DNA from 2 places in the Micrococcus sp. MS-ASIII-49 genome. Region 1 is predicted to be linked to the other one. Evidence: riboswitches for the same ligand, from Rfam matches in the RefSeq annotation. Region 1 holds a riboswitch; the other holds the start of a gene.

Region 1 (7,137 bases):
GCTACACGGAGACCGGGCTCAAGGAGGTCGCGGACGGGATCGGCGTGCTGGCCGAGGACGAGCGCCTGCCCGCGCACGGCGCCGCGATCCGCGCCCGCTTCGCGTGAGGGGGCGGGCGTGAGCGGCGTCCGCATCGACGCGTGGCTGTGGGCCGTGCGGCTGTACAAGACCAGGTCGGCGGCCACGGCGGCCGTGCGCGCAGGCCACGTGCGCATCGACGGCGAGCCCGTGAAGGCGGCGACGCCCGTCGTCGTCGGGAACCGGGTGCGGGTGCGCCAGGACGGACGCGAGCGGATCCTGGAGGTCACGGGGCTGATCGCCAAGCGGGTGGGCGCCCCCGTGGCCCGGCAGCAGTACGTGGACCACTCCCCGCCGCCCGTGCCGCGTGAGCTGCTCGCGGTGCCGTACCGCGAGCGGGGCGCGGGCCGGCCCACCAAACGGGACCGCCGGCAGCTGGACGCGCTGCGCGGCCGCGACCGACGCTGAGCGCCTCCGTCCTCCCCGCGCCGTCATCCGCCGTCGTGATGGCGGCCTCATGCGGAGGGTGCGGTCAGCACCATCCGGAACGGCTTGTCGTTGTCCACCGTGACGGTGAACGTCATCGGCCCCGCCTCATCCACGGGGGGAGTCGCCGCCGACCAGCCGCCGCACAGCGCCTCCGATCCGGCCATCCAGGTCTTCGTTCCCCCGCCACCCCGTGAGGTCAGGATCTCCGTCTCACCGGTGGCATCCGAAGGACACAGCACGATGACCCGAAGGACCGCACCCTGTTGAGCGTCCACGGTGATCTGCTGTGTGCCCGTCCCGACCGCCTCCTCCAGGACGGACTCCTTCTCCGGGTCGAGATGGTCCGCATCCGGATGCCGGCGCGTGTACTCGACCAACGTCATCCCGTCCTCCTCGAACAGCGCGGCGGGGAGTGCTTCTTCACCGGCGGGTGACGACGCGGACGAACCGGTGGCGGAGGCCGACCGGGTTGCCGAGGGGGCCGCTGACGTCACGGTGACGGAGGACGCCGCAGCGGTGGATGCCTTCGCGGTGGAGGAGACGCTGCCCGGGGAAGCGGAGCATCCCGAGATGGCGATACCGAGGAGAGCCGCGACGACCACGGCGGCCGACAATGCCGCACGCTTCTTCTCGATGTCCATCCGCATGATCCGATCCCTCTCAGAGAACCGATTGCGGGGCCGCGGGCTGCGGTCTCGAGCCCCCCTCTCGAGTGGCTTGATCCTGGCTGGCGATGCGCGGTGTGTCAAGCATCACATCGGGCAGCTCGGATGACGCCGCGCGACCGCCGCGCTTTGACCACCCCACGGACCCCTCCGTAGGCTGATCCCCAGAATCACGAGTTCCCGTCATTCACGGCCCTGGCCGGCGGGACGGCAACCCTCTCACGCAGTAGTGGGGTGCTCCAGGTGATGATTCGGCCCCTCGGACACCCCGACGGGCAAGTACCGCGCCTCCGCGGATCCGGGCGATCCGCGTTCCCGCCGTCTGCGGAGCCGCGCCAGTCATCGGAAGAGGACGCGCGCCATGACCCTGACCCACGAACCCCACACCGCCGCGTGGGACACCGACCTGTCCCTCGGCAACCTCCGCTCCGGCCTCTCGGCATTCCCCACCGGGGTCGTCGCGCTGGCGGGCCTCGCCGACGACGTCCCCGAGGTGATGGTGTCCTCGTCCTTCGGCGTGGGCATCTCCTGGGAGCCGGCCCTCGTGTCCTTCTCCGCACAGAACAGCTCCCGCACCTGGCCGCGCCTGCGCCGGGCCGGGGCGATCGGCGTCTCCCTGCTCGCGGCGGACCAGACGCCGCTGTGCCGTCAGCTGGCCGCCCGCGAGGGCGACCGCTTCGCCGGTCTCGACGTGCACCGCAGCCCGCACGACGCCCTGCTGATCGGGGGCTCCTCGCTCTGGCTCGAGACGCGGGTGCACGCCGAGGTCCCGGCGGGCGACCACACGGTGGTGCTGCTGGAGGTGACGGCCTTGGCGGATCACACGGACGCCGCTCCCCCGGCCGCCCTGCACCGCAATCTCTTCCACGGCCTGCGCGCGCTCTGAGCGAACTCCAGGTGAACAATCGGGCCCCTGGTTCCCGGTCGGCGAGATCCGTGCAATGATGGAGCCTGAAGTTGATCAAGCTGTATCCCGCCATCTTCACTGCTCGTCAGCCCGGCATCGCCGGCGTCGATGAGTGTTGGGCAAGCGGTTCAGTCTCGCCGCTTCACCCGCGTCCCACATCCGGGCCGCGGTCCAACACCGCCACCGCACCGCGGGGGCACATCGAAAGGACACCATCATGGCTGTCGGTACTGTCAAGTGGTTCAACGCTGAGAAGGGCTACGGCTTCATCGCCCCCGAGGACAACTCCGCGGACGTGTTCGTGCACTTCTCCGCCATCCAGGGCGGGGGCTTCAAGGAGCTCCAGGAGAACGACCGCGTCGAGTTCGAGACCCAGGACGGCCCCAAGGGCCTCCAGGCCGCCAACGTGACGAAGCTCTGATCTTCGCCTGACGCACGGCTTCCGACGCCCCCGGTCCGTATGGACCGGGGGCGTCGTCGTGTGCGCTTCCGTGCGTCCCGCACGCCCGCGCACTGCGCCGCACTCCGCCGTACGCCCGTTCGACCGCGGCGCTGCGACATCACCGCAGGGCTGCACTGCGGTGATGTCGCTGAGGCGCGGTCCTCCGCGGTGGGTCTCGTCCTGGCCCTGCGCGTCAGGCCGCGCCCCGCCGGCCCACGTGGCGACGCAGCAGCAGCACCACGCCCAGGGCCAGCAGATACCCGGCCGCGACGACCGCGAAGCCGGCCCGGTAGTCGCCCGTGACGTCGCGCAGCACGCCCATCAGCAGCGGGCCCAGGGCGAAGCCGGCGTACATGCCCATCGAGTTCGCCCCGGTCGCACGGCCGAGCCGCTCGGCCGGCACCTCGCTCAGCAGGCCCGCGTTGATCACCACGTTGGCGCCCAGCACCGTCAAGCCGTGCACCGCGGCGCCCACCCACAGCAGGGCCGGCAGGTCCAGCAGGTCCGCGGCGAGGAACACCACGACGCCGGCCACGGCACCCAGGCAGATCACGGTCAGCAGGGTGGTGGGCCGGTCTCCGGAGCTCATCCGCCGACTCCACCCGATCCGGGAGAGCACCCCCACCACCCCGGACACGGCCGCCGCGGCGCCGCCGGCCACGAGCGTCATCCCCAGCGTCTCGACCGCGAACAGCGGCAGGTACGTGTTCGTGGCCTGCATGCCCAGGCCGGTGAGGAACGCGATCGCCGCGAAGAACCAGACCGTGGCCGGCAGGGGCGAGGTGTCCCGCCGTCGTCGCCCGCCGACGGGGCCGGTGGCCGGCGGCGGCGCCCCGGGCAGCGGCGGGGCGGCGACCAGGGCGAGCACCCAGAGCGCCCCGATGAGCACCGCGGCCCCCAGCGCGGCGCCCGTCCAGCCCAGGGCGAGGGACGCGGCCGGGAAGAACAGGCCGCCGACCAGCTGGGCCGCCTGCACCCCGGACTGCTTCACCCCGACCCACCCGATGCGCCTCTCCGGCGGCACCACGGTGCGGATGATCCGGTTCGTGGTGGGGTTGGAGATGGCCTGCGTGACGCCCGCGACGGCGGCCGCCGCGTACAGCACGGGCAGGGACGGGGCGACGGCGCCGAGCACGAGCGCCGCGGCGGTGCCGCCGAAGATGATGCTCAGCTGCGCGCGGGCGGACAGGCGGTCGGCGGCCCGGCCGAGGCCGAGGGAGGTGACGGCGGCCGCCGCGAACACGACCGTCATCACGGTGCCGAGCTGGCCCGAGGTGACGTCGAGCCGCTCCATCACGACCGTGGAGGACGCGGAGACCCCGTAGTTGAACAGGGGCCCGGCGCCCATGGCCGCCAGCAGCGCCCACAGCAGGGCCGCGGAGGGGCGGCGAGCGGCGGGGGCGGGCGGGGTCACGGCCCCAGGCTACGACCCCTCACGCGACGAGGCGGGAAATCCATCTCATGGGCGCCCGGGGGCGTCGTGTGAAGTGGATTTCCCGCCTCGAAAGCGGGGGTGACTGCGGGGGCGGGTCAGCCGACGCGGCCCTCGCCGCGGTGCTCGCCCTCCACGCGGCCGGTGGTCCCCCGCTGGGTGACCTCCTCGCCGTCCTGGCGCTCGGGCCGCTCGCCGGCCTCCGCCGGCAGGCCCTCGTTCTCGTCGGTGGGCGTCTCGCCCGCGGTGGCGGCGGGTGCCGGGTCCTGCGAGGCCTGACGACGCCCGCCGTGCGAGGACAGCGACTCGCCCTCACCCAGCGAACTGACGCGCGGCATCGGCGACGTCGTCAGCGGCACGGACTCGGTCCGCCGGGCGTCGACGAGCGTGGAGCCCGTCCCGGAGATGGGGGAGCCCTGCACGGGGGCGCCGGCCGCCGCGCGGCCCGGGATCAGCAGCTCGGAGCGCCACTGGGGGTCGCGCTCGGTGAGGTAGTCCACGCGGGCGTGCTCGCCGAAGTGGTCCGCGTCCGCCTCCTCCCAGTCCATGGCCCAGCCGGCGGGCGGGTCGTTGAGCAGCTCGTCCGTGCGCAGCCAGTGGTAGATGGACGCGTACGAGCGGGTGCTCAGGTGGTCCACGCGGCGGCGCAGCATGCGGGTGTTCAGCTGGGACGGATGCGTCAGACCCATGGACGCCATGATCTGCACGGCCTCGCGCACGGTCAGGCGGTGGTAGTTGAAGACGCGGTTGCCCTTGTCCTCCACGTCGAGGGCGCGCATCAGACGCGGGTCCTGCGTGGCCACCCCCACGGGGCACTCGTTCGTGTGGCACTTCTGCGCCTGGATGCACCCGGTGGCCATCATCATCGCGCGGGCGGACATGGTGAAGTCCGCGCCCTGGATCAGACGCTTGACGATGTCCGAACCGGTGGCGACCTTGCCGGCCGCGCCGAGCTTGATCATGTGGCGCAGGCCGGTGCCCACGAGCGCGTTGTGCACGAGCATGAGGCCCTCGGTCAGCGGGGTGCCCACGCGGTCCGAGTACTCGAGCGGGGCGGCGCCGGTGCCGCCCTCGGAGCCGTCCACGATGATGAAGTCGGGGGCGATCCGCTCCTCCCAGATGGCCTTGGTCATGGCCAGCACGTCCACGCGGGAGCCCACGCAGAACTTGATGCCGATCGGCTTGCCGTCCGAGAGCTCACGGAGCTGCTCGATGAACCTGACCATCTCGCGCGGGGTGCGGAACGCGGAGTGGGACGCCGGGGACAGGCAGTCCTTGTCCATCGGGATCTCACGGGCCTCGGCGATCTCGGGGGAGATCTTCTCCTTGGGCAGCATGCCGCCCAGGCCGGGCTTCGCGCCCTGGGAGATCTTGATGGTGATGCCCTTGACCTCGGGCAGCAGCGCCTTCTCGGCGAACTTCTCCGGGCTGAAGGTGCCGTCCTCGTTGCGGCAGCCGAAATAGCCGGAGCCGATCTCCCAGAACAGGTCCGCGCCGTTGCCGCGGTGGTACTTGGTGAGGCCGCCCTCGCCGGTCTCGTGGATGAACCCGCCCAGGCCGGCGCCCTTGTTCATGGCGATCACGGCGTTGGCGGAGAGGGAGCCGAAGGACATGGACGAGATGTTCATCAGCGAGATGTCCACGGGTCGGCGGCAGTCCGGGCCGCCGATCCGCACCGTGGGGGGCTCCTCCGGCGGGTTGACCGGGGCGGTGGAGTGCAACAGGAACTCGTAGCCGATCTCCGAGGTGTCCCGCTCGGTGCCGAACGCCTTGTGGCTGTCCAGTCCCTTCGCACGGGCGTAGACGATCGAGCGGGTGTCCCGGTCGAACGGCTTGCCGTCGAAGTTGCGCTCGATGAAGTACTGCTGGATCTCGGGGCGGATCGACTCCAGCAGGTACCGCATGTGGCCGAGCACGGGGTAGTTGCGGAGGATCGCGTGCCGCTTCTGGGTCATGTCCCACACGGCGAGCACGAGCAGCGCCACCAGGAGCACCGCCAGCACCCACCACGCGCCGCCGCCGATGGCGGCCACCAGCACGACGACGAGCGCGGCCAGCGAGAGGGTCGCGACGATCAGGAGTCTGTTGTTCACCCGACCATCGTGCCCCATATCACTCGAACGTTCATCCTCGCCGCACTGTATCGAGGTCCCACGTGTGGGGCAGGGGCGTCCGGGCCGACGGCAGGGCCACGCTGCGCCGCCACTCGTGCAGCCACTCCGGCAGCGTCGGCTCCCCCGCGAGGTCGTGGCCGGCCGCCGCCGCGATCGCCCGGACCTCGTCGTTCTCCACGGGGCGGCCGTCCTTCGTGCGCAGGCGCGTGCAGATGTACGCGCGCACCGCGACGTCGCCGTCGACCACGACGCGCTGCTCGAACCACACTGCGCGCTCATCCAGGCCGATCATCCGCGTCTCCACGTCGAACCGCTGCCCCAGGGTCACCGAGCGGCGGAACGCGATCTGCTCGGCCTGCACCACAGGCGTCCAGCCGCGACGGCGGATCTCGTCCCACAGGCCGGTGCGGACCATCGCGTCGAAGCGGCCGAGGTCGAACAGCCCGAAGTACTGGCCGTTGTTGACGTGCAGGGCCATGTCCACGTCCGTGGGCAGGGCGCGCATCGGCAGCGTCGTCGGCTCCCAGAGTCCGGCGCGCGGGCGGCGGCGGGCGCGGGCGACGACCCAGATCGTGCGGGGGATCAGATGCATCGGATGTTCCTCCTCGGGGTCACAGGACCCCCTCGGTCAGATGGTCCGGCGTGCCGAACCGGTGGGCGGTCACGGACACGGCCTGTTCGTGCAGGAACGGCAGCAGCTCCACCTCGCCGGCGCTCACCACGGGGCCAGCGTAGACCGCCACGTCGGGGGTGTCGCCGAGCGCCGCGTGGAGCGCGCTCCGCGCCGCCTCGGCCGCCTCCCGGTCGCCGGTCCAGTCGGCGACGAGCCGGATCCGCGCGTCGCCGCCGCCCTCCGTCGCGGGCGGGATGAGGGCCAGCCGCCGGGCGCGGTCGTGGAACGCGGCGTCATCCTCGACGACGACGTCCACCGGCGCGGCCGTGCCGGCACCCTCCGTGCGGGCGGACCGGACCAGCTCCTCCACCCGGCCGCGCACGGCCTCGGCCGAGAGTCCGTCCGCATCGGGCCCCTCCGCGGTGGGGGTCGGGCGCAGGCTCACGGTCATGGGCGC
Region 2 (7,137 bases), on a different contig from region 1:
ACGGGTGCGGAAGATGAAGTTGCCCGGGGTGATCTCGTTGCGGAACGCCTTGCCGATCTGGCCGATGCCGAACGGCGGCTTCTTCCGGGCCGCGCCCAGCACGTTGAGGAAGTTCACGAAGATGCCCTGCGCCGTCTCCGGGCGCATGTAGTGCAGGCCCTCCTCGTTGTCCACGGGGCCGAGGTAGGTCTTGACCAGGCCCGAGAACAGCTGCGGCTCGGTCCAGGCGCCCTGGGTGCCGCAGTCCGGGCACACGATCTCGGCCATGCCCTCGGCCGGCCGGCCCTTCTTGGCCTCGAACGCCTCGAGCAGGTGGTCCTGGCGGTGGCGCCTGTGGCACTGGGTGCACTCCACGAGCGGGTCGGTGAAGGTCTCGACGTGGCCGGAGGCCTCCCACACCGCGCGCGGCAGGATGATGGAGGAGTCCAGGCCCACCATGTCCTCGCGGGAGCGCACGAAGGTCTTCCACCATTCCGCCTTGATGTTCTCCTTCAGCTCCACACCCAGGGGCCCGTAGTCCCACGCGGAGCGCGAACCGCCGTAGATCTCACCGGCCTGGAACACGAAGCCTCGGCGCTTGGCGAGGTTGATGACGTTGTCCAGCGGGGACTTGGCAGCCATGGGGGCATCACTTCCGTACTCATCGGCGGGGCGGGAGGGGATCACGACGACGACGGCGCCCGGCCGCCTTCGAGGCGGCGGGCCCGTTCCGGCGCGGCGCGCCGGTCGATCCCGTCCAGCCTACCGGCCATGATGGACACCATGACCGAGACGAACGCACCCGACGCCCAGCCCCTGCCCATCCGTGACGAGTCCATCCGCCTCGGCCAGGCGCTCAAGCTCGCCTCCCTCGTGGAGGACGGGGCCATGGCCCGCGACGTCGTCACCGACGGGCTCGTCACCGTCAACGGCGCGGTGGAGACGCGCCGCGGCGCCCAGCTGCACGACGGGGACGTCGTCGAGTTCGCCGGCGAGGCGTTCGTCGTCCAGGCCGGGCAGGCCTGAGCCGACGCCCCGTCGGGCGGCCGCGGCGCCGTCGTCGAGCGTGTCCGGTGCGTCAGCCGCGGGGCGGCACCATGTGGGCGAGGTACTCCTTCACGTGGCCCAGCTCCTGCTCGTTGATCGCGTGGCCGAGCCCGGCGTAGACGATCTTCATGAGGTCCACGTGGGCGTTCAGCCAGGCATGGGTCTCCTCGACCCGGGGCTCGGAGATGATCGGGTCCTCCTGGCCGCGGCCCCAGAAGACCTTCGGTCGGACGCGGGCGACGTCGTCGTCGCGGGTGAACAGCTCGCGCAGCCGCGGCTCGGTGAGCTCCGGGTCCACCACGAAGCCGGACAGCGCCACGGTGCACGCGTAGGCCTCCGGGTCCAGGCGCAGCAGCGACGTGGCCATCGCCATGCCCTGCGAGAAGCCGAGCAGGGAGACGGTGCGGAAGTCCCCGCGCACCGCCTGCACCCAGGCGTGCAGGGCCTCGACGGCCTCGCGGACCGGCTCGGCGGTGGAGCCCAGCTCGCCCGTGACGGGGTCCTGGGAGAGCGGGAACCAGGCGTGGGAGCCCGGCTGCAGGGGCAGGGGCGCGCGGACGGCGGCCACCGTGACGTGCTCGGGCAGGTGCGGGACGAGGCCGAACAGGTCGTCCTCGTTCGCGCCGTAGCCGTGCAGGACGATCAGCAGGTCCTCGGTGCGCTCGCCCTCGGGGCGGGACCAGCGGACGACGGGCTCGACGGCGGGGGTGGGGTTCGCGTTCACGTCCGCCAGCCTAGCGAGCGGCACGGTCGGCCCCTCCCGGAGGTTGACCCCTCCCGCGCGACGTGGGCAGAATCCTACCCGTGGATAACCCATCCTCCTCCCAGCCTCCGCACGCCTCCGACGCGACCCCGGTCGACGACCCCGCCGCCCATCCGTGGCGCCGCTACGTCGCCATCGGGGACTCGTTCTCCGAGGGCATCGGCGACCCGGACCCGGACCGTCCCGGCTACCACCGCGGCTGGGCCGACCGCCTGGCCGAGGAGCTCTCCCGCCTGACGCCGCCCGGCGAGGACCTGGCCTACGCCAACCTGGCGGTCCGCGGGAAGCTGCTGGACCAGATCGCCGAGGACCAGGTGGAGCCGGCGCTCGCCCTGCGGCCGGACCTCATCAGCGTCTGCGCGGGCGGCAACGACATCCTGCGCGGCGCGGACCCGGACGAGATCGCGGTCCGGTTGGACGCCGTCGTCGAGCGTCTGGCCTCCGACGGCGCCACCGTGCTGCTGTTCAACGCGACCGACGTGAAGGGCACGCCCGTCATCGGCCGCATCCGCGGCACCGTGGCGATCTACAACGAGAACGTGCGCACCATCGCGCTGCGGCACGACGCGCTGGTGCCGGACATGTGGTCGCTCAAGGACCTCGCCCGGCGGGAGATGTGGGCCGAGGACCGCCTGCACTTCTCTGCGCTCGGCCACCACACGATCGCCGCGATGGTGCTGGACACCCTCGGCGTGGAGCACGGCCTCGAGCACCTGCGCCTCTCCCCGCCGGCGCCGCGCACGTGGCGCGCGGCCCGCGCGTCGGACGCCGCATGGGTGCGCACGCACCTGGCGCCGTGGGTGGTCCGCCGCCTCCGCGGCGTCTCCTCCGGCGACGGCGTCACGGCCAAGCGCCCCGTCCCCGAGCCGCTCTTCGGCGCGCCGATGCCGCAGGGCTCGGACCACACCGAGCCGCTGGACATCGTCGAGCCCTGAGCCCGGCCGGCGGGGACCGGTGGCCGTTTCCCGAACGACAGTGCCGCGACACGCCGCCGTTTCCCGAACGAAAGCTCAGAGGGCGAGGGTGCGCTTGAGCGTGTCGGCCACCTGGCCGTATTCGGTGAGGAAGCCGTCGTGGCCGATGGGCGAGGCGATCGTGTGCACCGGCGGCCGCGCGGGCAGCGCCGCCGCGAGCGCCTCGGACTCGGCCGGCAGGTAGAGCCGGTCCGAGTCGACGGCGGCCACGAACGCCCGGCCCCGGTAGTCCGCGAGCGCCGCCGCCACGCCGCCGCGCCCCCGCCCGACGTCGTGGCCCATGAGGGCCTCGGTGACCACGAGGTAGGAGTTCGCGTCGAACCGGTCGGTGAGCTTGGCCGCCTGGTGGTCCAGGTAGGACTCCACGGCGTAGCGCCCGCGCCCGCCCGGCACCCCGACGACGGCGCCGAACGGGTCCTCGACGCCCTGCGGTTCCCGGCCGAACCGCTGGCCGAGCTCGCCCGCCGTGCGGTAGGTGGTGTGGGCGATGCGCCGGGCGATGCCCAGGCCGGCCACGGGGCCGGGGCCGGGGTAGTAGTCGCCGCCCTGGAAGTCCGGGTCGAGGCGGATGGCCGCGGTCTGCGCCTGCCCCCACGCGATCTGGTCGGCGGAGGAGGCCGCGGTGGCGGCCAGCACGCCCACCCCGGCGACGCGCGCGGGGTGGGTCGCGGCCCACTCGAGGGCGCGAGCCCCGCCCATCGATCCGCCGATCACGGCACGCCAGGCGCCGATCCCGAGGTGGTCGGCCAGGCGCCGCTCGGCCTCGACCGCGTCCCGCAGCGTGAGGAACGGGAACCGGGAGCCCCAGGGCCGCCCGTCGGGCGCGGGCGTCGAGGGCCCGGTGGAGCCGTGGCAGCCGCCGATCATGGCGGGGGCGACCACGAACCACCGGTCCGTGTCCACGGCGCGGCCCGGGCCGACGAGGGCGTCCCACCAGCCCGGCGTCGGGTCCTCCTCGTGCGCGGCCACGTGCGCGTCGCCGGTGAGGGCGTGCAGCACGAGCACGGCGTTGGAGCCGTCGGCGGCGAGGGTGCCCCAGGTCTCGTAGGTCAGCTCGACGTCGGGCAGCAGCCCGCCGGTCTCGGTGTGCAGCTCGCCGACCCGCAGGCGGTGGCGGCCGCCGCGGGGCAGCGCGGTGCGCGACGGACGCGTGGCGACGGCGGTCATGCCCGCTCCCCCGCGTCGTCGTCGCCGCGGCGGGCGGCGGCCGCGAAGCCGCGTTCGAGGTCGGCGAGGATGTCCTCGATGTCCTCCACGCCGAGCGAGAGCCGCACCAGGCCGGGGGTGACGCCGGCGGCGCGCTGCTCGTCGTCGGTGAGCTGGGAGTGGGTGGTGGAGGCCGGGTGCACCACGAGCGAGCGGACGTCGCCGATGTTGGCCACGTGGTGGTGCAGGGTGAGCCCGTCCACGAACGCGGCCCCGGCCTCGCGGCCGCCCGCGATCTCGAAGGAGACGAACGCGCCCGCGCCCTTCGGCAGGTAGCGCTGGGCCCGCTCGTGCCACGGGCTGGACTCCAGGCCGGCGTAGACCACGTGCTCGGCGTCGTCGCGACCCTCCAGCCAGCGCGCCACCGCGGCCGCGTTGGCCACCTGCCGCTCCATGCGCAGGGACAGGGTCTCCAGGCCGAGGTTCACCAGGAACGCGTTGAACGGGGAGATGGCCGAGCCGTAGTCGCGCAGCAGCTGCACGCGCGCCTTGAGGATGAAGGCCAGGTTGGCGCCGAGCGGCGAGCCCACCCCGAGGTCCCGCGCGTAGACGAGGCCGTGGTAGGACTCGTCCGGCTCGTTGAAGCCGGGGTACCGCTCGGCGTGCTGCGCGTAGTCGAACGTGCCGGCGTCGACGATCACGCCCGCGATGGCCGCGGCGTGCCCGCCGAGGTACTTCGTGGCGGAGTGGGTGACGACGTCGGCGCCGTGCTCGATGGGCCGCAGCAGGTACGGGGTGGCCAGCGTGTTGTCCACGATCAGCGGCACGCCGGCCTCGTGGGCGGCGTCGGCGACGGCGCGCACGTCCAGGACGTCCCCGCGCGGGTTGCCGAGGGTCTCGCCGAAGAACGCCGTGGTGTTCGGCCGGACGGCGGCGCGCCAGGACTCGAGGTCGTCCGGGTCGGTCACGAACGTCGTCTCGACGCCGACCTTGGCGAGGGTGTGCTTGAACAGGTTCTGCGTGCCGCCGTAGAGGCTGGCCGAGGCGACCACGTGGTCGCCGGCGCCGGCGAGGTTGAGGATCGCGAACGTCGTCGCCGCCTGACCGGAGGCCAGCAGCAGCGCGCCCACACCGCCCTCGAGCGCGGCGATCTTCTCCTCCACCGGGCCCTGCGTCGGGTTGCCGATGCGGGTGTAGAGCGGGTCGAGGTCCTTGAGCGCGAACCGGTCCGCGGCCACCTGGGCGGACGGGAAGTCGTACGAGGTGGTCTGGAAGATCGGCAGGGCGGTCGCACCGAAGGCGTGCTGGCCGACGGCGACGCCTGCGTGGACCTGCGCGGTGGAGAAGCCCCAGGCGTCGGGGGTCGGGGTGGTCTGGTCGGTCATGGCGGACCCTCCTGAGGGGTTCAGGGGCCGGACCCGGCCGCCCCGCCCGCCGGCCGACGTGCCGATCCGGGAACCGGCGTCGTCGAGGTGCCGGAGATGACCCGGCGCCGTCGAGAGGGGCCGTGGGATCGGCCCGCGCTTGCCGGCGTCCGTTGTGGGGCCGGCCTGGTCGTCACCCGGGGCACCCCACCGCGGAAGGAGGGTTGCCGGTCAGCATGCCGGGGCCTGTTGCTGACTCTCGTGACCGTGCCTCCGAGTGTAGCCCGCCGCCCCGCCACGATTTCGTCACGCGTGTCACCCGCGGATACGCTCTCCGCACGGGGCGCCCGACCCGTCAAGGGCTCGACGCCCCGCGACTCGCACCAGGTCAACCCCCGGGGCAGCCCGGGAACGGAGAGGAACAGCGCAGTGCACACCTGTCGCATGGACCACGTGTCCTACGCCGCCGGCCCCGAGGGCCTGGACGCCACGGTCGCCCGCATCGCCGAGACGCTGGGCATCGAGCGGATCAAGGGCGGTGTCCACCCCCGCTTCGGCACGCAGAACGCCCTGTTCCCCATGGCGGGCAGGCAGTATCTGGAGGTCGTCGAGGCCCTGGACCACCCGGCCTCCCTCAGCGCGCCGTTCGGCCAGCTCGTGCGCGCCCGCACCGAGCAGGGCGGCGGCTGGATGAGCTGGGCGGTGGCCACCACGGACATCGGCCGGTTCGAGCGCCGCCTCGGCCGTGAGGCCGTCCCCGGCAACCGTCGCTTCCCGGACGGCCGGGAGCTGTCCTGGCGGCAGATCGGCGTCAAGGGAACCCTCGCGGACCCGCAGCTGCCGTTCATCCTGCGCTGGGCCGACGGTCAGGAGGACATGCACCCCTCGCAGGCGGCCGAGCCGCAGGCCACCATCGAGCGCCTGAACATCGCCGGCTCCCCCGAGCGCCTCGCCGAGTGGCTCGGCGACGACGAGGACGGCCAGGTCCAGGACGTGAACATCGAGTACGTCGCGCCCTCCGGCACCCCGGGCATCGTCTCGGTCACCTTCCGCACCCCGAAGGGCGAGGTCACGCTCTGAGCGCGGAGGCGGGGCCGCTCAGCCGAGCAGCCCCGCCCGCGCCAGCAGCGGGTAGCCGAGGAACCCGACGGCGTCCAGCAGCGCGTGCGCGATGACCAGCGGCATCACCCGGCGCACCCGCAGGAACACGAGCGCGAACACCACGCCCATCAGGGCGTTGCCCACGCCCGGCCCGATCCCCTGGTACAGGTGGTACGCCCCGCGCAGCAGCGCGAGGGCGAGCACCACGACGGCCGCGCGGGTCGGCAGGTACAGCCCCTCGGCGCTCACCCACGACGACGGCACGGCCGGCGCCGGATCGTGCGCCAGGCCCGCGGCGCGCAGCCGCTGCAGATACCCGAGCCGGTCGACGAGCCAGGCGCCCACGATGACCTCCTCCAGCAGTCCGTGCCGCAGCGCGGAGAGCAGCAGGACCGGCACCTGGTACCAGCTCTCCCCGAGCGCCGAGCCGACGATCGCCGTCGTGAGGCCCAGGGCCCGGCCGGCGGCGTAGACGCCGAGCGTGCCCAACCCGATGGCCGCGAACAGGCCCAGGCCCCAGGCCAGGTCGCGGCCGGGGCGGCGCAGGTCGAGGCCGAGCACCCGGAACGGGTTCCGGCCGCGCAGGTGCATCAGGTGCAGCACGAGGGCCACCGGCACGAGCGCGAACCCGATGCCGAGCAGCTGATAGGTCAGGTCGAAGGCCCAGCGGTCGGCCAGGGCCGGGTTGAGGACGGTGGTCTGCTCCCCCAGCGGGGCCTGGGTGGCCTTGTCGATGAGCTGGACGATCGCGTAGACCGCCGAC

Evidence for each region. Region 1 has a riboswitch for S-adenosylmethionine ahead of SJ20_RS02370 (flavin reductase family protein). Riboswitches for the same ligand answer to the same signal wherever they lie in the genome.
Region 2: another riboswitch for S-adenosylmethionine. It lies ahead of SJ20_RS09165 (O-acetylhomoserine aminocarboxypropyltransferase/cysteine synthase family protein); the one in region 1 lies ahead of SJ20_RS02370 (flavin reductase family protein).

Annotation. Positions count from the first base shown of each region.
Region 1 is NZ_JXSP01000032.1:8,375-15,511, reverse strand. Features, by position in the region: gene hisD (histidinol dehydrogenase) at 1-107, shown strand, start outside; gene SJ20_RS02380 (RNA-binding S4 domain-containing protein) at 118-486, shown strand; gene SJ20_RS12120 (hypothetical protein) at 534-1,148, opposite strand; SAM riboswitch class IV at 1,341-1,460, shown strand; gene SJ20_RS02370 (flavin reductase family protein) at 1,534-2,058, shown strand; gene SJ20_RS02365 (cold-shock protein) at 2,297-2,500, shown strand; gene SJ20_RS02360 (MFS transporter) at 2,715-3,935, opposite strand; gene SJ20_RS02355 (FMN-binding glutamate synthase family protein) at 4,052-6,064, opposite strand; gene SJ20_RS02350 (thioesterase family protein) at 6,078-6,659, opposite strand; gene SJ20_RS02345 (bifunctional proline dehydrogenase/L-glutamate gamma-semialdehyde dehydrogenase) at 6,679-7,137, opposite strand, start outside.
Region 2 is NZ_JXSP01000130.1:13,535-20,671, forward strand. Features, by position in the region: gene SJ20_RS09140 (glycine--tRNA ligase) at 1-621, opposite strand, end outside; gene SJ20_RS09145 (RNA-binding S4 domain-containing protein) at 763-1,005, shown strand; gene SJ20_RS09150 (alpha/beta hydrolase) at 1,058-1,750, opposite strand; gene SJ20_RS09155 (SGNH/GDSL hydrolase family protein) at 1,831-2,724, shown strand; gene SJ20_RS09160 (homoserine O-acetyltransferase) at 2,800-3,930, opposite strand; gene SJ20_RS09165 (O-acetylhomoserine aminocarboxypropyltransferase/cysteine synthase family protein) at 3,927-5,294, opposite strand; SAM riboswitch class IV at 5,425-5,540, opposite strand; gene SJ20_RS09170 (VOC family protein) at 5,718-6,353, shown strand; gene SJ20_RS09175 (CPBP family intramembrane glutamic endopeptidase) at 6,372-7,137, opposite strand, start outside.